DNA from 4 places in the Nocardioides marmotae genome. Region 1 is predicted to be linked to each of the others. Evidence: predicted binding sites of a transcription regulator. Region 1 holds the regulator's gene; each other region holds the start of a gene.
The links. Region 1 encodes LexA, which represses DNA repair genes until DNA is damaged. Its sites were predicted from a motif close to TCGAACANNTGTTCGA; they were not measured.
Positions count from the first base shown of each region.

Region 2: the regulator LexA is predicted to act here: its motif matches at 4,844-4,859, upstream of imuA' (DnaE2-dependent mutagenesis accessory factor ImuA').
Region 3: the regulator LexA is predicted to act here: its motif matches at 5,241-5,256, upstream of HPC71_RS06285 (HNH endonuclease signature motif containing protein).
Region 4: the regulator LexA is predicted to act here: its motif matches at 939-954, upstream of HPC71_RS19610 (HNH endonuclease signature motif containing protein).

Region 1 covers NZ_CP053660.1:777,340-784,393, reverse strand. The annotation lists gene HPC71_RS03730 (NupC/NupG family nucleoside CNT transporter) at 1-976, shown strand, start outside; gene HPC71_RS03725 (ATP-binding protein) at 973-1,941, opposite strand; gene HPC71_RS03720 (hypothetical protein) at 2,133-2,486, shown strand; gene HPC71_RS03715 (LysM peptidoglycan-binding domain-containing protein) at 3,125-3,481, opposite strand; gene HPC71_RS03710 (SDR family NAD(P)-dependent oxidoreductase) at 3,675-4,454, opposite strand; gene lexA (transcriptional repressor LexA) at 4,642-5,364, shown strand; gene HPC71_RS03700 (phosphatase PAP2 family protein) at 5,504-6,319, shown strand; gene HPC71_RS03695 (alkaline phosphatase D family protein) at 6,423-7,054, shown strand, end outside.
Region 2 covers NZ_CP053660.1:3,035,435-3,042,488, forward strand. The annotation lists gene HPC71_RS14495 (error-prone DNA polymerase) at 1-2,582, opposite strand, end outside; gene HPC71_RS14500 (DNA polymerase Y family protein) at 2,608-4,152, opposite strand; gene imuA' (DnaE2-dependent mutagenesis accessory factor ImuA') at 4,154-4,762, opposite strand; gene HPC71_RS14510 (AMP-dependent synthetase/ligase) at 4,937-6,760, opposite strand; gene HPC71_RS14515 (MOSC domain-containing protein) at 6,900-7,054, opposite strand, start outside.
Region 3 covers NZ_CP053660.1:1,299,243-1,306,296, forward strand. The annotation lists gene HPC71_RS06265 (DNA glycosylase AlkZ-like family protein) at 1-983, shown strand, start outside; gene HPC71_RS06270 (acetyl-CoA C-acetyltransferase) at 1,004-2,218, opposite strand; gene HPC71_RS06275 (acyl-CoA thioesterase) at 2,287-3,147, shown strand; partial or broken gene HPC71_RS21235 (RNA polymerase sigma factor) at 3,250-3,465, opposite strand; gene HPC71_RS06285 (HNH endonuclease signature motif containing protein) at 3,918-5,228, opposite strand; gene HPC71_RS06290 (acyltransferase) at 5,524-6,210, shown strand; gene HPC71_RS06295 (globin) at 6,228-6,629, opposite strand; gene HPC71_RS06300 (OsmC family peroxiredoxin) at 6,733-7,054, shown strand, end outside.
Region 4 covers NZ_CP053660.1:4,119,737-4,126,790, reverse strand. The annotation lists gene HPC71_RS19610 (HNH endonuclease signature motif containing protein) at 1-925, opposite strand, end outside; gene HPC71_RS19605 (VOC family protein) at 1,206-1,607, opposite strand; gene pgm (phosphoglucomutase (alpha-D-glucose-1,6-bisphosphate-dependent)) at 1,678-3,330, opposite strand; gene HPC71_RS19595 (crotonase/enoyl-CoA hydratase family protein) at 3,537-4,331, shown strand; gene HPC71_RS19590 (hypothetical protein) at 4,364-5,998, shown strand; gene HPC71_RS19585 (hypothetical protein) at 5,995-6,753, opposite strand; gene HPC71_RS19580 (oxidoreductase) at 6,823-7,054, opposite strand, start outside.

The sequences.
Region 1 (7,054 bases):
GGTGATTATCTTCCTCGGCGCACTGGTCGGCCTGCTGTTCTACCTGCGCGTCATCCAGTGGGCGACGTACGTCGTCGGCGGCGCGCTCGCGCGGCTGCTGGGCGTGAGCAAGGTGGAGTCGCTCTACGCCGGCACGGTGATCTTCCTCGGCCAGTCCGAGGCGCCGTTGATGATCGGCCCGTACCTCCGCTCACTGCGCAGGAGCCAGCTGTTCACCGTGATGGCCGCCGGGTTCGCCGCGGCGGCCGGATCGACGCTGGTGGGCTACTCGCTGCTCGGCGCGCCGCTGGACTACCTGCTCGCCGCCACCGTCATGAACGCCCCCGCCTCCCTGCTCATGGCCAAGATCATGTGGCCCGACTCCACCCCGGAGGGTCCCGGCGACGGCCCGCTCGACGAACCGGAGGACGGCGCGCCCGAGCTCGACGTGCGCAACGTGCGCGACCACGAGTCACGCAACGTCATCGACGCCATCGGCCGCGGCGCGATCGCCGGCGGCCGGATCGCGGTGACCGTCGGCGCGCTGCTGATCGCCTTCATCGCGCTCATTGCCCTGGCCAACGGCATCCTCGGCGCGGTCGGCGGGTGGTTCGGCGCCGACGGGCTGACCTTCGAGAAGATCCTCGGCTGGGCGCTCGCCCCGCTGGCCTGGCTGCTCGGGGTGCCGTGGTCGGAGGCCGTCGACGCCGGGTCGTGGATCGGGCAGAAGACCGTGCTCAACGAGTTCGTGGCGTACGCCGACTTCGGCCCCCAGGTCGACTCGCTCACGCCGGTGACCGTCGCGGTGGTGACCTTCGCGCTGGCCGGCTTCGCGAACTTCTCCTCGATCGCCATCCAGATCGGCACCCTCGGCTCACTGGTGCCCGAGCGGCGCGCGGTCGTCGCCGAGCTCGGCCTGCGGGCGCTGCTCGCCGGCAGCCTGGCCAACCTCGCGAACGCCGCGATCGCCGGGCTGGTGATCGGGATCGGGACCTAGCCGGCCGCCACGGGGTCGCCGTCGGTCGCGGGCGCGTCGGCCAGCTCGAGGGCGAACCAGACGGTCGTGCCGGTGACGTCCCGCTCGGAGCCCCAGCGGGTGGAGAGGGCGTCGACCAGCTGGAGGCCGCGGCCGTAGACGCGCAGCGGGTCGGGATCCTCCGAGGGGTGCGGCTCGCCCGCGGCGGTCGGCTTGCCGAGCCCGCCGAGGTCGCGGACGGTCACCGTCAGCACGCCGGCGTCGAGGACGACGCGCAGCTCCGAGGCGGTGCCGGCGTGGACGACCGCGTTGGTGACCAGCTCGGAGAGGCACAGCTGGGCGTCGTCGACCGCCTCGTCGTCGACCGCCCACGCCCGCAGGTGCTCGCGCAGGAACCGCCGCGCCGCACCGGTCGCCCGCGGACTGCTCTCGAGCAGCACGCTGGTGGTCAGCGCGCCCTCCGGCACGACCGGCTCCTGCGGGACCGCGTCGGAGCCCCGGCGGCCCGAGGCGAGTCGCACGCGACGTACGGCGTCGGAGGCGCGGCGCGCGATCGAGCGGAACGTCGCGATCCGGCGCTCGTCGAGGGCGGCCGGGTCGGAGAGGTAGACCAGCAGCCCGCCGATCGGCGAGCCGGTCCCCGGCAGCGGCAGCGCGGCGACCGCGGCGACGCCCCGCTCGCCCTGGCCCTGCAGGAAGGAGGCGTAGCGCCCCCCGAAGTCGTCGAGCCCGCCGTGAACCACCTCGCCGGTGCGGACCACCGTCGTCAGCGGTACGTCGTCGTAGGCGTCGATGTGGGACCAGTCGAGATCGTCCTGGCCCACGGCCGCGGCGCTGTCGACGAACCGGAGCCGTCGACCGCCACCCTCGCTCAGCGCGAGCGCGGCCCGCACCACCGCGGGCCCCCCGGCCACCACCGCGAGGACCGCCCGCACGACCTGGTCGACGTCGTGGGCGTCCCGCAGGAACGGATCGAGCATCGGCATGGGTCCGGTCGACGCGCCGAGGCCTCCGCCCGGCACCGACGAGGTCCCCACTTCGCCATGCACAAATGACAGCGTAAAGCCTTCGGGGCGATCCGGCTCGGGGCGATCACGCCGCGGCCGGACCACCGTGGCACGGCCGAGCGCATCGCCGCCGCGGGTCGGGGCAGCGCGACGGCCCGCGATCAGGGATGATGAGCCCCGTGGCGGCGGGCAAGCGGGCGGGGTCGAGGCGGGGCGCGAAGCGCCGCCCGGCGTTCCAGCCGCGGCTGGCCCTGCTCGCCCTCGGGGTCACAGCGCTGGTCGTGGCCTGGGGCTACCTCGTGTACGCCGCCATCGACTTCGGCGCGACCGCCCGCGGCGGCGAGTCCGCCGCGTGGGCCTTCCTCGCACTGGCCTCCCTCGGCGCGGTCGCCTGCCTCTTCGCGGGGCTGATGCTCATCGTCCGACTCCTCCGCGAGCTCGGCATCACCTCCCCGCCCCCGCCGCGCGACCCCGGCCCGCAGCCGCCCTCGGTCGCCCCCGGCGGCCGCCGCGCCGCTCGCTGACCCGCCGAGTCGGCACTTCTAACCGGCCGAGTCGGCACTTCCGACCGGCCGAGTCGGCACTTCTGCCCCGCCGAGTCGGCACTTCTGCCCCGCCGAGTCGGCACTTCTGCCCCGCCGAGTCGGCACTTCTGCCCCGCCGAGTCGGCACTTCTGCCCCGCCGAGTCGGCACTTCTGCCCCGCCGAGTCGGCACTTCTGACCGGCCGAGTCGGTACTTCCGACTACCCCGGCAGCTGCCCTGGCCAGAAGTGCTTGCTCGGCCCGCCGGAAGTGAGCACTCGCCGCGCTGGAAGTGCCCACTCGGCCCGCCGGAAGTGAGCACTCGCCGTGCCGGAAGTGAGCACTCGGCCCGCCAAAGGTGACTACTCGGCGACGGGAGGGGGCGGGAGGGGGCGGGCGGACGGTGAGAATGCCTTGCCCGCGGCGAGCATCCGGATGATGGACTCCTTGGCATCGCCCGGCGGCGCCTCCGAGCCTGGGCCGGCCCCGTCGTCCCGGTCGGCCAGGGCCGGACACGCCGCAGGGGCGGGGCCGCGAACGGCCCCGCCCCTGTCTTCCCCTGATCGCCGGCCGGGGTCGAAGCGGTCGGCGACGTGCGTGGTGGCCGCCCGCAGGTCGGGCGACCGAGCAGCCGAGTGGTCAGGCCGCGGGCACGACCAGGCGCTGGCCGGCGTCGAGCGCGGCGGTGTCGAGGGCGTTGAGCCGCTCGATCTGGTTCATCATGCCGCGGACGTCGCCGTCCTCGGCGAGGTCGGCGGCGATCCCCCACAGGGTCTCGCCGGTGCCGACCATCACGACGCGGGTGGGCTCGGGGGTGCCGGCCTCGTCGGTCGCGACCGAGCCGGCGGCGATGAACAGGCCGACGCCGAGCACGAAGGCCAGCGCGAGCAGGAAGACCACGAGCCGGCCGCGTCGGGTCAGCCGCACGGTCGCCCCACGGGTGGGGCGGTCGAACGAGGTGGCGTACGGGGCGCGGGTGGCGGTGATGGTGCTCATGCGGGACCTCCTGGGGAAGCGGCGGTCAGCCTCGGGTCGTGTCGATCTCGGTCTGCACCGATGTCTAACCGCGACCACCGACAGTGGTCGGCGAGCCAGTCATCGAGCAGACGTTCGATCGAACGTATGTACGACCGTAGAGCACTTGTTCGAACAGATCAAGGACCTGTGCGAACGAATGTTCGAACGCTTCTCAGCGCAGGCGGCGCCTCCCCTGGGCCGCGAACACCGCCAGCGCCGGGCCGGAGAGCGACGGCGCGAGCTGGCCCACCCGCATCGCGGCGCCGCGCCACCCGGGCAGGGTGCGCACGACGCGCCGCGAGCCGACGAGGTCGACCGCCGCCTGGGCCGTCTCCTCCACCGACAGCAGGTGGCCACCGGAGCTGACCAGCCGCTTGGCCAGGCCGTCGGGGCGCATCTCGGCGACCAGCGTGGTGTCCACGCCGTCGGGGCACAGCGCGTGCACGCGGACCCCGCGCGGCGCCTCGAGGGAGACCGAGGATGCGAGCGAGACGACCGCGGCCTTCGTCGCGGCGTACAGGGAGAGCCCCGGGACGGGGCCGAGGCCCGAGAGCGAGGCGGTGAGCACGAGGTCCCCGCCGCGGGGGCCGAACGCCGCCAGCGCGGCGCGGGTGCTCCAGACCGCGCCGAGCAGGTTGACCTCGACCAGGCGGCGTACCTGCTCCTCGGTCAGGTCCACGAGCGTCCCGTCGTCGCCGACGCCGGCGTTGGAGAACCAGGCGACGACGTCGCCGTGGCCCGCCGCCACCCGGGCGACCTCGGCGTGCGAGGCGGGGTCGCGCACGTCCTGGGCCACCCCCTCGGCCGCGCCGATCTCGCGGGCGGTGCGGGCCGCCCCCTCCCCGTCCACGTCGGTGACCACGACGCGGTGACCGCGGGCGACCATGAGCTCGGCGATGCCGCGGCCGATGCCGCGGGCCGCCCCGGTGACGACACAGCTGGTGTTCTCCATGGCCCGATCCAACCAGCGCCGGCCCCGCGCCACCCTCCTCGCCCGCCGAGCCGACCGAGCCGACCGACGCCCGCGCGACACACCTTCGAACAGGTGTTTGAACACGGGCGCGGAAGGCTCTACGGTGCTGTCAAGGCCCCGCACCACCGCTCGCCCGTCACCGCGCTACCCCGGAAGGCACCTCCCCATGGCGAAGAACCCCGGCTCCAAGGTCACCGAGATGCCCGACGGCGCGCCCGACGTCACCGGCCTGACCCCGCGCCAGACCCGGATCCTCGCCCACATCCGCGACAGCATCGAGGGCCGTGGCTACCCGCCGAGCATGCGCGAGATCGGGGACGCGGTCGGGCTGACCAGCTCCTCGAGCGTGGCCCACCAGCTGAAGGTGCTCGAGGAGAAGGGCTTCCTCAAGCGCGACCCGCATCGCCCGCGCGCCCTCGAGGTGTTCCTGCCCGAGGTGATGGCCGCGCGGCGGGCCATGGCGAGCGCCGATGACGGGGCGGTCGACGAGACGGGCGTGGGCGACATGCTGCCCGAGGCGCAGTACGTCCCGATGGTCGGCCGGATCGCGGCCGGTGGCCCGATCCTGGCCGAGGAGCGCGTGGAGGACGTCTTCCCGCTGCCCAAGCAGCTCGTGGGCGACGGTCAGCTGTTCCTGCTGGAGGTCGCCGGCGACTCGATGGTCGAGGCGGCGATCTGCAACGGCGACTACGTCGTCATCCGGCAGCAGCCGACCGCCGACAACGGCGAGATCGTCGCGGCGATGATCGACGGCGAGGCGACGGTCAAGACCTTCCAGCGCAAGGACGGCAAGGTGTGGCTGCTGCCGCACAACGCGGCGTACGAGCCCATCGACGGCACGCACGCGACCATCCTCGGCAAGGTCACCGCGGTCCTGCGCCGGATGTGACGTCGGTCCGGCCGCGAGTGCACACCGGTGGCCGAGAGGCCCGAGAGACAGGCTCCGACGGCGTCCCCGGGTCGATCCGGGGGCGAATCAGGGGTAAGCCGGATGCTCATCACCGCCGGCATACGGCAATCTTGGACCTGTGAGCGACGTCGCCAGCCCCACGAGGTACCCACGCCTGCGGCGTGGGGTCGTCGAGCTGGCCCTGGTCCTGACCCTCTACGTGCTCTACAGCGGCTCGCGGCTCTTCGCCGACGACTCGCTGGCGCCGGCGCTCGTGCGCGCCCAAGAGCTGCTGCACGTCGAGAGCCTGGTGGGGCTGCACTTCGAGGCCTCCCTCAACCAGGTCTTCGTCGAGACCAAGATCCTCGGGCTCCTCTCCAGCTACTGGTACGCCACCGCCCACTACGTCGTGACCGCCGTGGCCCTGCTCTGGCTCTACCGCCTCGGCGCCCGTCACTACGTGCCCGCCCGCCGGGCGCTCGTCGCCGCGACCCTGATCGGCCTGGCGCTCTACCTGCTGCTGCCGACCGCGCCGCCGCGCTTCGTCGAGGGGTACGTCGACGTGCTCTCCCTCCACGCCGCCGACGGCTGGTGGGGCTCGGACGCCTCGGCGCCGAAGGGGCTCGGCGGGCTGACCAACCAGCTCGCCGCGTTCCCCTCGCTGCACGCCGGCTGGGCCCTGTGGGTTGCGATCATCGTGCAGATGAACGCGCGCACTTCCTGGGTGCGCGCGCTCGGCTGGACCTACGCGCTGATCACCGCCGTGGTCATCGTGGGCACCGGCAACCACTGGGTCCTCGACGCGATCGCCGGATGGCTGGTGATCGGCCTGGGCTTCCTCGTCGCCGCTCGGCTCGGGCGCCGGCTGGACCGGCGGGCGCCCGCCGACGAGGCGAACGACCCGGAAGTGGTCGTGTCGGAGTCGAGGCAGCACAGCTCGACCTCGGTCGGCTGAGGCCCACCCCTCCCCGGTGACCGGGCGGCGTACCCGGTCTGAACAGGCGGCGTCCGGGCCGCTGGAGGCATCACGTCCGGGCGGCCGCGTCGTTGGGGCAAGCGTGACCACGACCCAGCCCGACCGGCCGAGCCCCGCGGGCTCCGTCGGCCGCCGCACCGTCGTCGCCACCGGGGCCGTGGGCCTCGGCGTCGCGACGCTCGCCCCCGCCGCCGCCGATGGCCCCGCCACCAGCCCCGCCTCGACCTCCCGCCGCCACCGCGTCTTCCAGCACGGCATCGCCTCGGGCGACCCCCTGCCGGGTGCGGTGGTGATCTGGACCCGCGTCACCCCCACCCGGGCGGCCACTGCCGGGTCGGGCCGCGGGCCGCGCACCGAGGTCGGGTGGGAGGTCGCCACCGACCGCTCCTTCCGCGACGTCGTGCGCCGCGGCACGTTCGTCACCAGCGCCGGCCGCGACCACACCGTCAAGCTCGACGTCACCGGCCTGCGCCCCGCGACCTGGTACCACTACCGCTTCACCGCGGCCGGCCAGCGCAGCCGCGTCGGCCGCACCCGCACGGCGCCGGCCCCCGGCGCGAGCCCGCGCAACCTGCGCTTCGGGGTCGTCTCCTGCGCCAACTACCAGGCCGGCTACTTCGCCGCCTACCGCCACCTGGCCCGCCGCGACGACCTGCACGCGGTGCTGCACCTGGGCGACTACCTCTACGAGTACGAGGCGGGCCGCTACGGCGC
Region 2 (7,054 bases), 2.1 Mb from region 1:
AGCGGCTCGAGGTCGGCCCGGGCGCGGGAGCGCTCGAGGTCGGGCTTGAGCACGGTGACGCCGTGGCGCCGGGCGTCGCCGACGAGCGACTGCGCGGAGTAGAAGCCCATCGGCTGGGCGCGCAGCAGCCCGGCGAGGAACGCGCCCGGGTAGTGCAGCTTGAACCAGGAGCTGGCGTAGACGAGCTTGGCGAAGGACAGCGCGTGGCTCTCGGCGAACCCGAAGTTGGCGAAGGAGAGGATCTTGACGTAGATCGCGTCGGCGTCGTCGCCGACGATGCCGCGCCGCTCCATCCCGGCGTACAGCTTGTGCTTGATGCTCTCGATCCGCTCGATGCCGCGCTTGGAGCCCATCGCCCGGCGCAGCAGGTCGGCCTCGTCGGGCGTGCAGTCGCCGATGGTCTTGGCCATGTCCATCAGCTGCTCCTGGAACAGCGGTACGCCGAGGGTCCGCTCGAGCACCGGGACCAGCTCGGGGTGGGGGTACTCGACCGGGTCGCGCCCGGTGGCGCGGCGGACGTAGGGGTGGACCGCGCCGCCCTGGATCGGCCCGGGGCGGATGAGCGCGATCTCGATGGCCAGGTCGTAGAAGCAGCGCGGCTGCAGCCGCGGGAGGGTGCCGATCTGGGCGCGGCTCTCGACCTGGAAGACGCCGATGGAGTCGGCGCGGCAGAGCATGTCGTAGACCGCCGGCTCCTCCTTGGGGATCGTCGCCAGCTCCCAGTGGTCGCCGAGGTGCTCGGCCGCGATCCGCATCATGTGGTCGAGCGCGGAGAGCATCCCGAGGCCGAGCAGGTCGAACTTGACCAGGCCCATGAACTCGCAGCCGTCCTTGTCCCACTGCAGGACGGTGCGGTTCTCCATCCGGGCGTGCTCGATCGGGCAGACCTCGCCGATGGGGCGCTCGGTGAGCACCATCCCGCCGGAGTGGATGCCGAGGTGGCGGGGCGCCGCGAGCAGCTGGTTGGCCAGCGCCACGACCGGCTCGGGGATCGCGGTCTCGCCGGGGTCTCCGTCCGGCTCGACCCGGCTCCAGCTGGAGATCGACTTCGACCAGGCGTCCTGCTGGCCCGGGGAGAAGCCGAGCGCCTTGGCGGCGTCGCGGACCGCCATCTTGGGGCGGTAGCTGATCACGTTGGCGACCTGGGCGGCGTTGTGCCGGCCGTAGCGCTCATAGACCCACTGGATGACCTCCTCGCGGCGGTCGGAGTCGAAGTCCACGTCGATGTCGGGCTCCTCGTCGCGGTGCTCGGAGATGAACCGCTCGAAGGGGAGCTTGTAGAAGACCGGGTCGATCGCGGTGATGCCCAGCGCGTGGCAGACCACCGAGCTGGCGGCCGACCCGCGGCCCTGGCACAGGATCCCGCGGGAGCGGGCGAAGGCGACGATGTCGTGGACGATGACGAAGTAGCCGGCGAAGTCCTTGCGCTCGATGACCTCCAGCTCGTGGTGGATCTTCGCGCGCGCCTCGGCCTCCAGGTCGGTGCCGTAGTAGCGCTCCTCGAAGCCGCGCCAGGTCAGCACCTTGAGCCAGCTGATCGGGGTGTGCCCCTCGGGGATGCCGTCCTTGGGCAGCCGCGGGGTCGCCTTCTGCAGGTCGAAGACGACCTGGTCGGCCAGCTCCACCGAGCGGGCCACCGCGCCGGGGTAGCGGGCGAAGCGCCGCGCCATCTCCTCCCCCGACCGCAGGGACGCCGCGCCGCTCGCCGGCAGCCAGCCGTCCATCTCCGCCAGGCTGCGCCGGGCCCGGATCGCCGCCATCGCCGCGGCCAGCCGGTGGTCGCCGGGGCGGGCGTGGTGGACGTTGTTGGTGGCCACCGCGGGCAGGCCGTGCTCGGCGGCCATCGCGAAGAGCAGGTCGTTGGTGGCCGAGTCGGTCGGGTAGCCGTGGTCGACCAGCTCGACGGCCACCGAGTCGCGGCCGAACAGCTCCACGAGCCGGCGCAGCTCGCGCGCCGCCGCGGCGGGCCCCTCGGCCGCGAGCGCCGAGCGCACCGCGCCCTTGCGGCACCCGGTCAGCACCAGCCAGTGGCCGCGCCCGCGCTCGCCGAGCTCGGCGAGGTCGTAGACCGGTCGCCCCTTCTCCTGGCCGCGCAGGTGGGCGTCGGTGATCGCCGCGGCCAGCCGGTGGTAGCCCTCCACCCCGCGGGCGAGCACCAGCAGGTGGGTGCCCTCGGGGTCGGCCACGCCCTGCTGGGCCCGGCCGAGGTCGAGGGAGAGCTCCGAGCCGTACGCCGTGCGCAGGCCCGAGCGCCCCGAGGGGGCGGCGTTGACCTGGGCGGTCTCGGCGAACAGCGGCGCCCCGTGGAAGCCGTCGTGGTCGGTGATCGCCAACGAGTCCAGCCCGAGCCGGATCGCCTCGAGCACCAGCTGGTCCGGCGAGCTCGCGCCGTCGAGGAAGCTGAACCCGGAGTGGCAGTGCAGCTCGGCGTAGGGCACCACCGGCCCGTCGGGGGCGGCGACGTCGGTCTGCTTCGGCCGGCTCTTGCGCCGCGAGATCGGCGCCTCCGAGGACAGGTCGGGGCGCCCGGAGAGCCGCCGCTCGAGCTCGGCCCACGGCATGGCGGGGTTGTTCCAGCCCATCAGTCCCCTCCTCTCGACCGGGTCATCAGTCGTAGCCCGCCTCGGTCCACCACACCGACTCCGCGGCGGCCTGGTCGTAGGTCATCAGCCAGGCCCGGCCATCGACCCCGACCACCTGGAAGCGGGCCACCCGCCGCGGGGTGCCCTCCCACCACAGCTCCTCGACCGGCCACGGGCCGGCCCACGCCGCGACCGGCTGCCACGGCTCGTCGGCGTGCGGGCGGAACCGCGCCGGCTCGCCGCGCACCGCGCCCCGCTCGTCGACCACGACCGGCCGCCCGCCGGGGCCGACGAGCGCCGCGGGCCACGGGTCGGCCAGCACCCGGGCGGGCGCGGGGGGCGGGAGGGCGCCCGGCCAGGGCAGGCCGGTCGGGCGCAGCCCGGTGGGCCGTTCGCCCCAGGGCACCATCGCCTGCCGGTCCGCCGGGGCGCGGCCGCCCTGGAGCACCGGCACGAGGACCGCCTCGTGGCCGAGCATCCCCTGGACCCGCGCGATGCCGCGCTGGACCCGCTCGTCGGTGCCGCCCCAGAGCCCGTCGGCGTGGACGGAGTCGGGGACGACGGTCTCGGGCACGAACCGCACCCGCCCGACGGGGGCGCGGATCTCCCCGCCCCGGCTCATCCCGTTCATCGCGCCCTGGAGCTGCCAGTGCAGCCGGTCGACGACGTCCGCGGCGCCGAACCAGCGCGGGTGCACCCACCGCCGCGAGGAGGCCACGACGCCGTCGGCCTCGGCCTGCACGAGCAGCTCGGTGCAGACCAGGCCGTGGCGGGCCAGCTGCTCGACGAAGGCGTCGGCGGTGCGCCGGGCGCTGAAGCAGATGGTCTCCGCGGAGTCCAGCGGCGGCTCGAAGTCGACGTGCACCTCGAGGTCGGGCGGGGCGGTGCGCTCGGCGAGCAGCGTCTCGCCGCGACCCGAGACGACCCGGTGCACCCAGGCCACCTGCCGACCGAACCGGGCCAGCACGTCACCGGCGCCCAGGTCGGCCAGCTGGCCCAGCGAGCGCAGGCCCAGCCGCTTGAGCAGGCCGACGGTCTCGGGGTCCTCCAGCACCTCGACCGGCAGGGCGCGCAGGAACGGCACCGACTCCCCCGCCGGCACCACGACGCTGTCCTGCGGCCCGGCGCGCCGGGCCGCCTGCTCGGCGGTGAACAGCTCATCGGCGATCCCCACCCGGCAGTCCCAGACCCCGTGGCCGACCAGCTGCTCGGCCACGACCGCCGCGGCCTCGGACTCCCCGCCGTAGAACCGGCCCGGCGAGCGGAGCGCCACCAGGCCAGGCCGCAGCGGGGCCACCCCGGGCCGCAGCTGCTCGAGCACCACGAGCACGTCCTCGAAGGCCCGCGCGTCGCGGTCGGGGTTGGCGGGCAGGACGGCGATCTCGGGGCAGCGCGCCTGGGCGTCGCGCCGCCGCATGCCACGGCGTACGCCGAAGTCTCGGGCGGGGCCGTTGACGGCCTGCACCACGTTGGCCGAGAAGACCGCGGCCGGCTGCCGCGGGGGCAGCGCCTCCTCGGCCAGGGCGGCGACCACCGGCCAGTCCGGGCACCACACGACGAGCGCGCGCATCTCAGCCCGCGACCGCGACGGGACCGGGGAGGACCACCGGGGCGGCGGGCGCGGGCACGGGCTCGCCCTGCTCGCCGGGGAACCACAGCGCCGTACGCCGCGGTGGAGCCGAGCCGCGACGCGCCTCGACGACCAGCCGGCGGCTGCGCAGGTGGCCGTGGCCGAGACCGACCCCGGTCCACCGGGGCTCGGAGGTGGTCAGCCGGACCTCGCAGCGCGGCCACGGGCCGAGGGAGACCAGCACGGCGCCGCGCTTGCGCAGCCGGGCGCCGAGCTTCTCCGCGACGTGCTCCCCCACCCGGGGCGGCGGCCGCAGCACGACCAGCGGGGCGACGTCGACGAGCGCCGCGGTGACCTCGAGCCACTGCTCCCCGGGCTCGGGGACCAGCACGGTGCGGCCCAGCGCGACGCCGGCGGCGGCGGCCGCCTCCGCGCCGAAGTCCGGCACGCCCACGACCGCGCACCACTCACCCGCCTGCGAGGGGCCGGCCATCAGGGCCAGCGCGAGGGTGACGCTGTCGACCTCGTAGCTGCCCCCGGTGCGCAGCTGCACCACGCCGCCGAGGGCGGGATGGGTCGGCAGCGGCCGGCGCGCGACGCCGTCGGTCATCCGCTGCATGCGCTCGCGCAGGCGCTCGATCTCACCCCCCGCGGAGGGCGCTGCAGACGAAGAGGTGGCCACACCCCAGTATCGAACATGCGTTCGAACGCGTCAACCGGGGGTGGCCACCTCTGCGGTGGAGCCGTCTTCAGATGTGGGCGGAGCTGGGGGTGGAGCGGTGGATCAGGAGGCGTAGAGCGCGTCGATCCGCGCCTTGTTGTTGTCCTCCACGACGTTGCGCTTGACCTTCATCGAGGGGGTCAGCTCGCCCGACTCGATGGTGAGGTCGTGGTCGAGGATCTCCCACTTCTTGATGGTCTCCCACCGGTTCAAGCGGCCGTTGAGCTGCTCGACGTACCCGGCGACCATCTCCTTGACCTGCGGGGAGGCGACGACCTCGGAGTAGGACTTGTCGGCCATGCCGTTCTCCCCGGCCCACGCCGCCATCGCGTCGGGGTCGAGGGTGATCAGCGCGACGCAGTAGTTGCGCTCGTTGCCGAAGACCATGAACTGGCTGGTGTAGGGGCACAGCGCCTTGAACTTCGACTCGATGGCCGAGGGGGCGATGTACTTGCCGCCGGAGGTCTTGAACAGGTCCTTGATCCGACCGGTGATGGTGAGGAACCCGTCGGCGTCGAGCGAGCCCTTGTCACCGGTGCGCAGCCAGCCGTCCTCGGTGAACGCCTTGGCGGTCTCCTCGGGCAGGTTGTGGTAGCCCTCCATGACGTGCGGGCCCTTGATCTGGACCTCGTCGCCCTTGCCGATGCGGACCTGGGCGCCCGGCAGGGCGGGGCCCACGGTGCCCATCTTGTAGCCGTCGGGGTGGTTGACCGTCGCGCCGGCGGCGTTCTCGGTCATGCCGTAGCCCTCGAGGATGAGGATGCCCGCGGCGTTGAACCACTCCGCGATCTCCTGGTTCAGCGCCGCCGAGCCGGAGATGAAGAAGCGGACCCGGCCGCCGAAGCGGTCGCGGACCTTGCTGAAGACCAGCTTGTCGAACAGGCCGTGCTGGAGCTTGAGGCCGAGCGGCACGCTCTTGCCGTCGCGCTTGAGCCGGTCGACCTTGATGCCGACCTCGAAGGCCTTCTTGAACAGCTTCTCCTTCGCCCCGCCCTCGGCGGCCTGCATCGTGACGATGCGGCCGTGGGCCTTCTCGAAGATGCGGGGGGCGGCGCCCATGAACGTCGGCTTCACGATGCCGAGGTTCTCCACGATCTTGTCGATCCGGCCGTCGATGGCGGTCGCGAAGCCGCACGCGAGCTGGCTGGAGAGCAGCACCTTGCCGAAGGAGTGGGCCATCGGCAGCCACAGGAACTGCAGGTCCTCCTCGTGGAGGATGTCCTGGGCCTGGATCGCCGCGCCCTCGTAGACCCACGAGCGGTGCTGGAGGCGCACGCCCTTGGGCCTGCCGGTGGTGCCGGAGGTGTAGATCAGCGTCGCGAGCTGCTCGGGCTTGATCGCCTGCGCGGTCTTCTCGATGACGTCGGGGTGGTCGGCGAGGTACTTCTCGCCGAGCTCGGCGAGGTGGTCCATCGTGATGACCCAGTCGCCGTCCGCGGCGCCGTCGAAGGTGACGACCTTCATCAGGTGCGGCAGCTCGTTCTTGTGCCCGCGGATCTTGGCCAGCTGCTCGTCGTCCTCGGCGAAGACGATGCGGCACTCGGCGTCGCCGAGGATGTACGCCACGTCGGGGGCGTTCGTCGTCGGGTAGACCGTGGTGGTCGCGCCGCCGGCGCACATGACCGCCAGGTCGGAGAGGATCCACTCGTAGCGGGTGCCCGCGGCGATGCCGACGCGCTGCTCGGACTCCAGCCCGAGCGCCAGCAGACCGGCCGCCAGGCGGCGTACCCGCTCGCCCGCCTGAGCCCAGGTGACGGACTCCCATGCCTCCCCACGCGGGAAGCGGAAGGCCTCGGCCGCGGACGACGCGGCCACACGGTCGAGGAACTGAACGGCCATGTTCGGGGCCAGGTGGTCGACGAAGCTGGTGTCGTGGATGACGGGCATGGCTCTCCTGGGTGACGGCAGGGAGGGGAGGCCAAAGCGGCCGCTCCTCCCGTCGCGGATCGTTCCAGGTAACCTACGTCACTTCCAACTCGCGAGTAGGGAGTTCTCTTTGATTGGACACCCGATCAAAGTTTTTCCCTCAGGAGCGGGCGGCGACGTACTGCTCGGCCTTGCGGCGTGCCTTCTCCGCGAGGCCCTCGACCTCCAGCAGGCGGGGCAGCAGCGCGGGCTCGGTGTGCAGCGCGCGGAACATCGTCGCGATGGTGACGCCGTGCCCGGGCCGGTGCAGCACCT
Region 3 (7,054 bases), 520 kb from region 1:
CCGACGGGGCGCGGTGGGCGCTGGCGCTGCGCGGAGCGGCGCCGACGTACGACGACAGGGTGCTGGCCTGGACGCTGCGCGGGGCCCCGCACCTCTACCGCCGGGGCGAGGTCGCGGAGGTCGCGGCCGCCACCGTGCCCTGGTCGGAGGCGGACGCCGCGAAGCGGATCTTCGACGCGAGCCGGCCGCTGCGGGCCGCGGGGATCCCCGTGCTCGACGCCCTGGACGAGGTCGGGCGGGTGATGCGCCAGGTGGTGACCGGCCCGGCGGTCAAGGGCGAGGTCTCCCGCGCGCTGCACGAGCGGTTGCCGGCGGCCTACCAGCGAGAGTGCCGGCCGTGCGGCGCGGTGCACGTCTTCGAGCAGCCCTTCCGGCTGGCCGCGCTCCCAGCCGGCCTCGAGCTGGAGCCGGGCACCTCGCCGCCGGTCCTCCGGCCGGTGCCGGGCTGGGCCGGCCGGGCCGCGACGGTGCCGCCCCACCTCGACGTGGTGCGGGCGGTGCTGCGGCTGCTGGGGCCCGCGACCCCCCAGGAGGTGGCGGGGTACGTCGACGCGCCGGTGCGCGAGGTGCGGCAGCGGTGGCCGGAGGACGCCGTGGACGTGGCGGTCGACGGGCGGGCCCGCAGCATCCTGGCCGCCGACCTCGACACCCTGGTGGCCTGCTCGGACGCCGGGGCGGGTCCCGATCCCGGGCTGGTGCGGCTGCTCGGCCCCTTCGACCTGTTCCTGCAGGGCCGCGACCGGGAGGTGGTGGTGCCCGACGAGCGCGCCCGCAAGGACCTGTGGCGCACGCTGGGCCGTCCGGGCGGGCTGCTGGTCGGCCACCGCGTGGTCGGCACCTGGCGGCCCCGGAGCACCGGTGGGCGGCTGCGCCTGCAGGTGACGCGCTGGGACGGCGCCCCGCTGCCGGCGGGGGTGGAGCGGGAAGCAGAACGCCTGGCCACGTTCCGTGGCCAGGCGTTCGCGGGGTTCGTCGAGGGCTGAGCCCCGGCGGGAGGGGAGGGTCAGATCCGCTCGAGGATCATCGCCATGCCCTGGCCGCCACCGACGCACATGGTGATCAGGCCGGTGGACTTGTCGTGCCAGTCCAGCGAGTTGAGCATGGTGTTCTGCAGGCGGGCGCCGGTCATGCCGAAGGGGTGACCGACGGCGATCGCGCCGCCGTTGACGTTGAGCCGGTCGATGTCGATGCCGAGGTCCTGGTAGGACGGCACGACCTGGGCGGCGAACGCCTCGTTGATCTCGACCAGGTCGATGTCGCCGATGCTCATGCCGGCGCTCTTGAGCGCGTTCTTGGTCGCCTCGACCGGGCCGAGGCCCATGATCTCGGGGGAGAGGCCCGAGACGCCGGTGGAGACGATCCGCGCGAGCGGGGTGATGCCGAGCTCGGCGGCCTTGGTGTCGGACATGATGACGACCGCGGCGGCGCCGTCGTTGAGGGCGCAGCAGTTCGCGGCGGTGACCACGCCGTCGGGGCGGAAGACCGGCTTGAGGTCCTTGACCGCGTCGTACGTCACGCCCGCGCGCGGGCCGTCGTCGGTGGAGACCACGGTGCCGTCGGGGGTGGTGACCGGGGTGATCTCGCGGGCCCAGAAACCGTCGTTGATCGCCTTCTCGGCGAGGTTCTGGGAGCGGACGCCGAACTCGTCGAGCTCCTGGCGGGAGAGGCCGCGCATCTTGGCGACGTTCTCGGCGGTCTGGCCCATCGCGATGTAGACGTCGGGCAGGAAGCCGTCCTCGCGCGGGTCGTGCCAGTCCACGCCGCCTTCGGCGGTCTGCTTGGTGCGGGCCTGGGCCTCGGCGAACTTCGGGTTGTGGGTGTCGGGCCAGTGGTCGGAGGTGCCCTTGGCGAACCGCGAGACGGTCTCGACGCCGGCGGAGATGAAGACATCGCCCTCGCCGGCCTTGATGGCGTGGAAGGCCATCCGGCTGGTCTGGACCGAGGAGGAGCAGTAGCGGGTGATGGTCGCGCCCGGGATCTGGTCGTAGCCCATCAGCACGTTCACGATCCGCGCCATGTTGTTGCCCGACTCGCCGCCGGGCAGGCCGCACCCGAGGTAGTGGTCGTCGATCGTGGTGGGGTCGAGCTCGGGGATCTTGTCCAGCGCCGCCTGGACGATGGTCGCGGTGAGGTCGTCGGGACGCAGGTCCTTCAGCGAACCCTTGTTGGCGCGGCCGATGGGGGAACGCGTTGCGGAGACGATGACGGCTTCAGGCATGCAAGTACTCCGATCTCGGGTGATGTGCCGGGTCAGCCTAGATCAGCGGTGGCTGCGAGGATCGGGACGTGCGTCACGTCTATGAGTGCCAGGTCCGCTGGGCCGACCAGGACCTGCTCGGTCATGTCAACAACGTCGTGTACGTCGACTACCTCCAGGAGGCGCGGGTCGACATGCTCCGCACCCACGGGCGCTCGCGGCAGGCCGAGCAGCTCGCCGAGGGCGTGGTGGTCGTGCGGACCGAGGTGGGCTACCGGGCCCCGTTGTTCTTCGACTTCCGCCCGGTGCTCGTGGAGTGCTGGGTCACCGAGATCCGGGCCGCGACGTTCACCCTCGCCTACGAGGTCTTCCACGAGCGCCCGGACGGTTCGCGCAAGGTCTACCTGCAGGCCGCGACCGTCCTGACGCCGTACGTGTTCGCCGAGGAGCGGCCGCGGCGGCTCAGCCCCGAGGAGCGCGAGGGCCTGGCGGCGTACCTCGAGCCGGCCGACCGGGCGCCCCGGGTGACGTTCCTCGAGCGGCCGGCCACGGCGGGCCGCTACCCGGTGCGCGTCCGCTTCTCCGACGTCGACGTCTACCGGCACGTCAACAACGTGACGTACTTCGAGTACTTCCAGGAGGCGCGGATCCACTACTTCGAGGAGCTCGGCCGACGCTCCGAACGGGAGGTCACCCGGCCGCTGCTGGTCGTGGCGCGCAAGGAGGTGGACTACCGGGTGCCGGTGCTGCACCGGCCCGAGCCGTACGACGCGTGGTCGTGGATCTCTCGGGTCGGGAACACGTCCTTCGACGTCCAGTCCGAGCTGTGCGACGGGGACACGGTCCTGGCACGAGCCCACACCACCGTGGTGGTCGTCGACGCGGACGCTCAGCGGCCGACGCCGCCGGACCCCGCGTTCCGCGAGGTGCTGGTCGCCGCGCTGCCCTGATCGCCGCCGGTCACCTCGCCGGTCACCTCGCCGGTCACCTCGCCGGTCGCCCTTGCGGCGCGCGTCGAGACCCAGGTTGCGGGCGATGCCGAAGAGCCAGCCCGCGAACTGCTCGCCGGTCCCGGTGAACTCGTGGATCTTCGTCGCCGCCGTCAACCAGGCCTCGGACGCGACGTCGTCGGCCGCCGTCGCCGAGTCCCCGGAGGGCCGGACCTGGAGCCAGACGACCAGGCGGCCGGCGTGCTCGGCGTAGAGCCGGCGCCAGGCGTCCTGGTCACCCCCCTTGGCGCGCGCGATCAGCTCGTCGTCGGCGTCCAACCACGGCCCCCGCTGGTCGCTGCGCCCTTGCCGTTCGCGTGGCCGTGGCGGTGCTGGTGGTTGCCGGGGCCGGCCTGACCGGTGCCCTCGGGAGTGGACGGTATCGGTGAGGGCCGATCGGTCGGGGCGGACCCGCTGGTCGACGTCGGTCCGGAGGTCGGCCCACCCGGAGCCTGCGACCCGCCGGGGGAGCGCTCGGGGGAGCGCTCGGGGGAGCGCTCGGGTGCCTCGAGGGGCGCCTGTGTGGGCTGGGGCTCGGGGGCGCGGAGGAGGCGGCGAGCGCCGCGAGCGCCACCGTCGGAGCCAGACGCCCGTTCCGTGCTGCCGCAGGGGGTGCTCCTCCCGCTACCTGTCGCGACGAGGCTGGTCCGTTACGTCGACCGCCGACCTCGTGCTCCGGGCGTGCCTGTGCCCCGCCGGCGGGGTGCTCCGGCGGGGTCGTGGCGGTGGGGCTATGGCGGGGGCGGCTGGTCCGTCGGCGGTGGGTCGAGGTCGTGGGTGCCTCGGTGGTCGACCCGGTAGGTGAGTCCGGTGGGACTTCGCCACTCAAACGTGCCCGGCGAGGGTGATTGTTGTGACCAGCCGCCGTGGGTCTTGGCGCGGTGGTGGCGTCGGCAGAGTGGCGCGATGTTCTCGGTCGCTGTCGGTCCGCCCCTGGCGTGGGGGATGACGTGGTCGTCATCCACTCGCGATGACGCGTGGGCGGGGCGGGTGCACCAGGGGAACACGCAGTGCAGGTCGCGCAGTCGGGTCTGGGTCGAGAGGCGGTCGGGGACCTCATAGGCCTCGACGTGGATCCGCTCGGCCAGGTCGATGACGGGCTTCACGGTGATCGTCTTGCCGGTGTCGGCTCGTGCGGCGCGGGTGCACCAGTCGGCGAGCTGAGTGATCAGGACGAACCCGCGGACGTTCTCGACCCGGGTGATGTCGTCCAGGGTCCCGTCGGGGCTCTGGTGGACGTGGACCACGAGGGGCTTGGGATCGGTGTCGAACTCCAGGCTCAGCTGCCGCCGCGCCATGTCACCCAGAGCGACCGAGCGGCGGGCGTCGAGGGTGTCGGTGCACCCCAGTGCTTCGAGCCGCGCGGCGCCCTTTTCGAGGGCGTCGTCGAGGTCGAGCGCGTCGGCCAGGTCGAGGGTCGCCCACACGTCGACGTGCCCGTCGAAGGACACCTGTCGCGACTGGATGGTCACGTGCCGGGCCTCGGCCCGCTCGGTCGCCACCCGCTGGGCCTCGTCGGGGTCGAACCGGACCAGCGCCTCCTCCAGGAGCCGCTCCAACGCCGCCGGCCCGATCGTGGAGGCCACCGGTGCGACGTGGGTGTCGACGAACGCGGCGCCCTTCTTCGGCAGGTGCAACGTCCGGCGAGCCAACGAGCGGGCCTTCCAGGCCGGCAGGTCGAGGTCGGTGACCTTCTTCCAGAGCTTCGGGAGCCGGTAGCGCAGCTCGAGGGCCTCGGCCAGGTAGGCCCGACCCGCGTCCTCCGACTTCCCCAGCCCGGCCGCGAACTCCACCACCGCGAACTCCGTCACGAACGGCGCACCCTCACCCGCCAGGCAGACCGGCTTGTCACCGAACCCGCGGAACACCGACCACGTCGCCGCCTCGTCCAACGACTCCGCCGGGTGCAGCACGCACCACTGGACCGCCGCTTCGAGGAGCTCGGCCTCGGCCGCGTTAGCCGCGCGCTGCTTGGCGCGCGCGAGGCTCAGCACGTCGGCTGGGGTGTCCAGCGGGTGCTCGAGCGTCGCGATCAAGGCCATGCCTCATTCTAGTCGAACAGCTGCTCGAATGGAAGGGTCTGTTCTCAGATCTTCAGAGCGGGGTCGGACGCGCCAGCGCGAGGCGGCGGCCAGAGACCCGGCAGCGAACCGCGACCCACGACGTACCTGGCCCATAGCTGCCAAAGCCGCAACCACCCCACAGCCCGCAGGCCGAAGGTCGGCTGCCAGGGGCCTCGACACGTCGGCGCCAGGGCGCCTCCTGCTCGACCAGCGGGGGCGGCCGCTACCCACGGCCCGAAAGCCGAAGGTGAGACAGCACCGCTAGGGTCCGCCCGTGCGCCTCATCCCACGCCTGCTGAACCGTGCCGTCCACGCCGGGTGGCGGTGGGTGGACCGGGCGGGGGAGATCGTGCCGGGGACGCGGGCGGCCGAGGAGTTCGGGAGCTTCGGGGCGGGGTCGTGCATCGACTTCCCGCCGGCGACGATCCTCAACGCCTCCTCGATCCACCTCGGCGAGCGGACGCTCGTGGGTCGCCAGGTGACGCTGTCGGTGGGCTGGGGGACCAATGAGCAGGCGCTGCCGCCGCGGGGCCTGGTGGTCGGCGACCGGTGCGTCATCGGCGCGCGGACGAGCATCACCGCGCACGAGTCGATCGAGATCGGCGACGACGTGTTCTTCGGGCAGGGCGTGTTCGTGACCGACGCCAGCCACGGCTACCAGGTGCCGGACCGGCCGGTCGGCGCGCAGTTCGGCCCCTCTGACCCGGTGGTGGTCGGGGCGGGGTCGTGGATCGGCCACCACGCGGTGCTGCTGCCGGGCACCCGGCTGGGCCGCAACGTCGTGGTCGCGGCGGGCTCGATCGTGCGCGGTGTGGTGGAGGACCACGCTGTGGTGGCGGGCAACCCGGCGCGGGTGGTGCGCCGCTACGAGCCGGGCGTGGGCTGGGTGGGGTCGCGCGGCGACGTACGCCCTGTGCTCGCCGACGACCTCGACTTCCTCGACGAGGCCGTCACCGGCTGAGCATCAGGCATCGGGCCTCAGGTCGCGGCGGGCGGCTCGTCGACGGTGTTGACCATGAACTGCGCGGCGTGGGTGACGTAGTCCCAGAGCTGGGCCTCCTGCTCGGGGGTGAGGTCGACGGCGTCGAGCCCGGCGCGGAAGTGCTTGAGCCAGTGGTCGCGCGACTCCGGGGTGACCTGGAACGGCGCGTGGCGCATGCGCAGCCGCGGGTGCCCACGGGTCTCGGAGTACGTCGTCGGGCCACCCCAGTACTGGACGAGGAAGAGCAGGAAGCGCTCCTCCGCGGGCCCGAGGTCCTCCTCGGGGTACATCGGCCGCAGCACCTCGTCGGTGGCCACACCCTCGTAGAAGGTCGCGACGATGCGGCGGAACGTCTCGAAGCCGCCGACTTCCTCGTAGAACGTGGTCACGGGTCCCATTCTGCCGACGCCTCTCCAGTCCGTTGCATCCGCGTGCCAGACTCGCGACGGACCAGACCCCCGGCCGCACACTGGCCACCGACCCCACAGGAGTGATCGAGGCATGGCAACGACGCGCACCGCGCAGACCACCTGGCAGGGCTCGCTCCAGGAGGGCTCCGGCTCCGTGGAGCTCCAGTCCTCGGGCGTGGGCACCTTCGACGTGTCCTGGCCCTCCCGCGCCGAGTCGGCGAACGGCAAGACCAGCCCCGAGGAGCTCATCGCCGCGGCGCACTCCTCGTGCTTCTCCATGGCGCTCTCCGCCGCGCTGTCCAAGGCCGGCACCCCGCCGACCACCCTGGAGACCAGCGCCGAGGTCGAGCTGACCCCGGGCACCGGCATCACCGGCATCAAGCTGACCGTCGTCGGCACCGTCGAGGGCATCT
Region 4 (7,054 bases), 1.0 Mb from region 1:
GGGCGGCGGTCTGGTTGCGGCCGACGGGGTCCAGGCCCCAGAGGGCGGCGTCGGTGAGGTGGAGGTGGAGCACGGTCCGGGTGCCCGGCCGCGCCGGTCGCTCGCCGTTGAGGAGGGCGTCGGCGGCGGCGGGGTCGGCGAGGACGCCGACGGCCATGGAGCGGCGGACGTCGAGGGACTCCCCGTGTCTGGGTTGTCCTGCGGTGCCGAGGATGGCGGCGATGCGGCTGATGGTGGCGTCGACGTCGTGGAGGTCCTTCCAGTCCCCGCGGACGACGAGCTCGGCGATGCCGGTGTGGTTGAGGGTGCGTTCGTCGAGCCGGACGTAGCGTGCGTCGAGGGCGGCGAGCTGGGCGAGCTCGCGTTCCTCGGCGTGGAGGCGCAGCATCGCCTCGTCGACGACGCGGTCGAGGCGGACGATGCCGATGGAGCCGGCCACGGGCGCGACGTGGTCGTCGACGTAGGTGGCGACGTCGTTGTCGTGGCCGAGGACGGCTTGGGCGATGCGACGTGCTCGCCAGGCGGTGACGTGGCCGGCGAGGGTGCGGGCCCAGGTCTTGGGCATCCGGTGGCGCAGCACGAGCGCGTCCCTGATGAGCGCCTGCCCGGCTTCGGTGGACATCCGGTTCGCGGCGGCGAACGCCGCGGGTGCGTCCCAGCGCACCGGGGGGATCCCGGCGAGCTCCGCGCACTCGACCTCGGACTCGGGAGCCGGGTCCGCGGTCGTCCCCGGCACGCTCCAGGCCTCCTGGCCCGGGAGGACCGGGTGCGCGTGCGCCCACTCCACCGCCAGCGAGAGCAGCTCGACCTCGGCGGCGTCCGCAGCCGTCCGTGCCGCACGCACCCGGTCCAGCAACGCGGCAGGTGTCACCGCGTCGTCGGCCGCGGGGAGCGCGGCCGGTGCGAGGACGGCGGGTCGAGTCATGTCCAAAGTATATTCGAACAACTATGCGAACGGAAGGGTCTTCGCGCAGGTTGTGGATCGCGCCGAAGCCTCTAGTCGGACCAGGGTGCGCCGACCGCAGCGGAGGACGCTGCGTGGGCAGCCAGCGGCCACCAGTGGCGATCACCTAGCTCCGCTTCGGCCTCAGTCGCGTCGAGCCACCTCCCGGGCGCGCCCAGGTGCGCGGGCAGGGGGCAGTGCCAGACCATGAAGTACGCGTGCGGTGCCGGCCACGGCCGCCGAGGCGGGCGTCCAGCGAGCCTCAGGCGGTCGGCTCGCCCGGGGGGTGCTCGCCGAGGCAGAACAGGTTGCCCTCAGGGTCGGCGAGGGTCGTCCACCGGACCCACGGCACCTCGTCGAGCACGTCCCACCGGTGCTCTGCACCCGCGGCCAGGAGCCGCTCCACCTCCGCTGCGCGGCTGCCCCACGGCACGGTGAGGTCGAGGTGGAGGGTGCTGCCGGACTCGTCGGTGCGCGGCATGAACATCATCCCGAAGCCGCCGGGCGTCGCGGGCAGGATCACCAGCCCGGGCATCGGCGACGTGGACGGCGCGCCGAGCACCGTGGACCAGAAGGCGGCCAGGCCCTCGGGGTCGTGGGCGGCGACATTCACGGCGCCGAGGCTGACGGTTGCGGGTGCGTTGGTCCCAGCTGTGGTCTCCATGTCCGCACGCTAGGCGCCACCGCCGACGGCCGACAGGTCCGATGGCAGCATTCCCGGCGATGCGAGCCGCTCAGCCCAGCGCGGCGGTGACGAGCGCCTGCGCCTCCTGCTGGACCTGGGCGAGGTGGTCGGGGCCGCGGAAGGACTCGGCGTACACCTTGTAGACGTCCTCGGTGCCGGAGGGCCGCGCGGCGAACCACGCCGAGGAGGTGGTCACCTTCAGCCCGCCGATCGGCGCACCGTTGCCGGGGGCCTCGGTGAGGGTGGCGGTGATCGGCTCGCCGGCGAGCTCGGTGGCGGTGACGTCCGCGGCCGAGAGCCGGGCGAGCGCCGCCTTCTGCTCGCGGGTGGCCGGGGCGTCGATGCGGGCGTACGCCGGCTCGCCGTGCTCGGCGACGAGGTCGGCGTAGTGCTCGGAGGGCGAGCGGCCGGTGCGGGCGAGGATCTCGGACGCGAGCAGCGCGAGGATGATGCCGTCCTTGTCGGTGGTCCAGGTGGTGCCGTCCATCCGCAGGAACGACGCGCCGGCCGACTCCTCGCCGCCGAAGCCGAACGAGCCGTCGACCAGCCCCGGCACGAACCACTTGAACCCGACCGGCACCTCCACCATCGGCCGGCCCAGCGACGCCGCGACCCGGTCGATCATCGAGGAGGAGACCAGCGTCTTGCCGATCCGCGCGCCCTCGGGCCAGCCGGGCCGGGCGCCGCCGAAGAGGTGGCCGATGGCGACGGCGAGGAAGTGGTTGGGGTTCATCAGGCCCGCGTCGGGGGTGACGATCCCGTGCCGGTCGGCGTCGGCGTCGTTGCCGGTGGCGATGTCGTAGTCCGCGCGCCGCTCGATCAGCGAGGCCATCGCGTGCGGGGAGGAGCAGTCCATCCGGATCTTGCCGTCCCAGTCGAGCGTCATGAACCGCCACGTGGGGTCGACGAGCGGGTTCACGACCGTGAGGTCGAGGCCGTGCCGGTCGGCGATCTCCGACCAGTACGCCACGGACGCCCCGCCCAGCGGGTCGGCGCCGATCCGCACGCCGGCCCGACGGATCGCCTCGATGTCGACCACCGAGGGCAGGTCGTCGACGTAGGTGCCGAGGAAGTCGTAGGAGCCGGCCGCGGCGCGCGCCCGCGCGAACGGCACGCGGCGTACGTCGCCGAGCCCGCCGGCGATCAGCTCGTTGGCCCGCGCGGCGATCGCGGAGGTCGCCTCGCTCCCGGCGGGGCCGCCGTGGGGCGGGTTGTACTTGAACCCGCCGTCGCTGGGCGGGTTGTGCGAGGGGGTGACCACGATGCCGTCGGCGAGCCCGGCGCCGGCCCCACCGGTCGACCCGCGGCCGCCGTTGGCGCGCAGGATCGCGTGGGAGACCGCGGGCGTGGGGGTGTACCCGTCGCGGGAGTCGACGAGCACTGTCACGTCGTTGGCGACGAGCACCTCCAGCGCCGAGGCCCACGCCGGCTCGGAGAGCGCGTGGGTGTCGCGGCCGAGGAACAGCGGCCCGTCGTACCCCTGCTCGCGCCGGTGGTCGCAGATCGCCTGGGTGGTGGCGAGGATGTGGGTCTCGTTGAACGACGTGGACAGCGACGTGCCGCGGTGCCCGCTGGTGCCGAAGGCGACCTGCTGGGCGACGTCGTCGGGGTCGGGCACGCCGGTGTAGTAGGCGGTGACGAGGTGCGCCACGTCGACGAGGTCACGAGGGTCCGCGGGCTGTCCCGCGCGCTGGTCGGCCACGCCGACATCATTGCCCACCCGGCCGCTGCGGCAACCCGACCGGCGGATCCGGTGGACGGGCCCCGGAAAAGCGTCACGGCCGCCGGAGCTCCTCGCACGTGGGGGGACGACGAGGGGGACCAGCGACCGTGACACGCACAATCTAGCCGTACGTCGCCCGGTCGGCCACCTCCGGGTTCGGCGAGCCTCCTCCCTAGGATCAGCCCATGACCGTGACGTGCACCGTCGAGGACGGCATCGCCCAGGTGCGGCTGGCCCGTCCGGAGAAGCTCAACGCGCTGACCCTCCCGATCCTGGCCGAGCTGGCGGCGACCGCCCACCGGCTGCGGCGCGACCGCTCGGTGCGTGCGGTGGTGATCGCCGGCGAGGGCGACGCCTTCTGCGCGGGCCTGGACTTCGCGCACGTGCTGCGCCAGCCGGCCCGGATCGTGCCGGCGTTCCTGCCGGTGCCCTGGCGCGGCACGAACACCTTCCAGGAGGCCTGCTGGGCCTGGCGCCGGCTGCCGGTCCCGGTGGTCGCGGCCGTGCATGGGCACTGCCTCGGCGGGGGCCTGCAGATCGCGCTCGCGGCGGACTTCCGCATCGCCGCACCCGACTCGCGCTGGTCGGTGCTCGAGGGCAAGTGGGGGATCATCCCGGACATGAGCGGCATCCGGTCGCTGAGCGAGCTGGTCGGCCCGGACACCGCCAAGCTGCTGACGATGACCGCCGACGTGATCGACGGCGAGGAGGCCCACGACCTCGGGCTGGTCACCGAGCTCGCGGCGGACCCGGTGGCGGAGGCGACCGCGCTCGCGCGCCGGCTGGCCACCCGCTCGCCGGACCAGCTGGCCGCGGCCAAGCGGCTGCTGGAGGGCGCGACGACCCGCAGCGCGCGTCGTACCTTCGCCCTCGAGCGGCTCGAGCAGGCCCAGCTGCTGTTCTTCCGCAACACAGCCAAGGCGCGCGCGGCGGCGTTCAAGGGCGCGAGCGCGACCTTCGGCCCGCGCGTCCGGCCCTGAGGCGCCGCCGCCGGCCCCTAGGGTCGGCGTCCGTGAAGGGCGTGGGGTCCGGCCTGAGGTTCCAGCGCACGCTGGCCCTCCTCGCCGTCGCGCTGCTCGCCTGGGCGCTCGGCCCGCTCGTCGTGCTGCTCGCGTCGGCCGCCCTCGCGGTGCCGCGCGTGCGCCGTTGGCTGCGCCCGACCTGGCGGGTCGTGGCCGGCTGGGCGGCCGCCGCGGTCGCGGTCGTCGGCATCGTGGTCGTCGTGCCCGACGGGTGGTTGCCGGTCCCTCCCGGCACGGGCGCGCTGGTGACGCCGGGCTACACCGGCCGGCCGTTCGCCGCCCAGCCCGTCGACCTCGAGGTCCCGCAGAACCCCTTCCTCGCCCCCAACGGCGTCAGCTCGATGCACCACGACGCCTGGGCCACCGACGCCACCGTCCACCCCGGCCCGCTCGGGGAGTCCCCGAGCGTGACGACCGCCTGGTACGGCCTCGAGGAGTGCGCCACGCTGGCCTTCGACAGCCACGAGCGGCTGGTCGCGCTCTGCGGGGACCTCCGCGGACCGCGGCTGCACGTCATCGACCCCGAGTCGATGCGCCCGCTGGTCAGCAAGGACCTGCCGGACCGCCCCGACGTCGAGGGCAAGCAGCCGTGGGAGAACCTCTGCGCGGGCGCCTACTTCTACCTCGACGCCGAGGACCGCGCGGTGCTGGCCACCACCGACCGCCGGGTGCTCGTCGTCGGCACCTCCGACGCCGACGGTGACCCCGACCTGACCACCGAGGCGACCTACGACCTGTCCGAGCAGCTGCCCGCCGACGACTGCCTGATCGCGGTGCTGCCGGACTGGCAGGGCCGGATCTGGTACGTCAGCCAGGACGGCCGCACCGGCTTCGTCGCGCCCGGCAGCGGCGAGGTGACCGTGCTCGAGCTCGGCGAGGAGGTCGCCAACTCCTTCGCGACCGACCGCGACGGAGCGGTGTACGTCGTCACCACCCACGCGCTCTACCGCCTCGAGGTCTCCCCGGCCGGCCTGCCGCGGGTGCGGTGGCGCACGCCGTACGACCGGGGCTCGCGGCTCAAGGTCGGCCAGGTCTCCCAGGGCAGCGGCACCACGCCGACCCTGCTCCCCGGCGGCGTCGTCGCGATCACCGACAACGCCGGCCCGCGGATGCACGTCCAGCTCTACGGCACCCGCCGCGGCGAGCTGATCTGCCAGGAGCCGGTCTTCGGCGACGACGCCAGCGCGACCGACAACTCCCTGGTCTCGGTGGGCACCGGCGTCGTGGTGGAGAACAACGCCGGCTACTCCGGCCCCTGGCGGACCCTGCTCGGGCGGTCCACCCCCGGCGGCTTCGCCCGCGTCGACCTGGTCACCGGCGAGGACGGCGAGCGCGACTGCGAGACCGTGTGGACCTCCGAGGTCTCCGCCCCGACGTCGGTCGCGAAGCTCTCCCTGGCCACCGGGCTGCTCTACGCCTACGAGAAGCGCAGCAGCCGGTGGGGCGCCGCCGCGTGGTACCTCGTCGCGATCGACGTCCGCACCGGGCGCACCGCCTACCGCGTCCGCACCGGCCTGGGCCTGCTGCTCAACAACCACTACGCCGCGGTCACCCTCGCCCCCGACGGCTCCGCGTACGTCGCCACGCTGGCCGGCATGGTCCGCGTCCGCGACCGCCGGGACTAGTCCCGCGGCTCGGCCTGCGGCTCGGCCTGCGGCTCGGCCTGCTCCCGGCCGGCCTGCTCCTGCTCGGCCTGCTGGGCGCGCTCCTGGTCGGCCCGCTCCTGCTCCTCGCGGGCCTGCTGGTCGCGCTTGCGGCGGCGGTTGACCTCGCCGCGGGCCAGCACGAAGGCCAGCGCGACCGGCCAGACGTAGCCGAGGACGTCGGCCACCCGCCGGACCCAGGCGGGCACCTCGAGGTCGACGTGCGGGATCGGGAGGTCGATGTCGGGCCAGGGGATCGAGGGCAGGTCGATGTCGGGCCAGGGGATCGACGGCAGGTCGATGTCGGGCCACGGGATGTCGATGTCGGGCAGGAACCGGGAGAGCAGCCCCAGCAGGATCGGCACCGCGATGATCGCGACGGCGATGCCGGCCTGCCGGGCGGCGTACCGGTTCGGGTGGGCGAGCATGCGCGCCTCGTGCAGCGCCGCGGGCGAGCCCTCCGCGGGCACCAGGTCGGTGCCGCCGACGCCGATGATCGCCGCGGCGACGTCGCCGTGCAGGGTGGCGCGGCGCGGGGTCCCGAGCGTGCTGAACTTCAGCTTGACGGCGCCGAGGTCGGGATGGTCGTCGCCGGAGTCGAGCTCCGGGCCGTCCTCCACGGTCTGCTTCTCGGCCACGAGCTCGCCGTCGACGTACCAGCGCAGCCGCCGGCGGACCGAGCCCTCGGCCTCCACCCGGTGGTGGCGGCCCTCGACGGTGCGCTCCCAGACCTGCATGGCTCCCACGCTAGGGCGGGCGCGGACCCGGGCGCATCGGACGCCGGTCGCGGACCCCCAGACCTTGGTCTAGGGGTAGCGGACCCCGGTCACGTCCTCGCTGATCTCCCACAGCCGCCGCTGGGCGACCTCGTCGTGGGAGAGCCGGTTGCTGGAGACGACGCGGGGCGGGCCGGAGACCTCCTGCGGCCCGCCGGGCCCGCAGTACGTCGCGCCGGGCAGGTCGGCGGTCGCCGCCATCAGCGTCGGCTGGGCGCCGGCGGCGGCCGACTGGGAGACCGCCCGGATCGCGGCGTCGAGG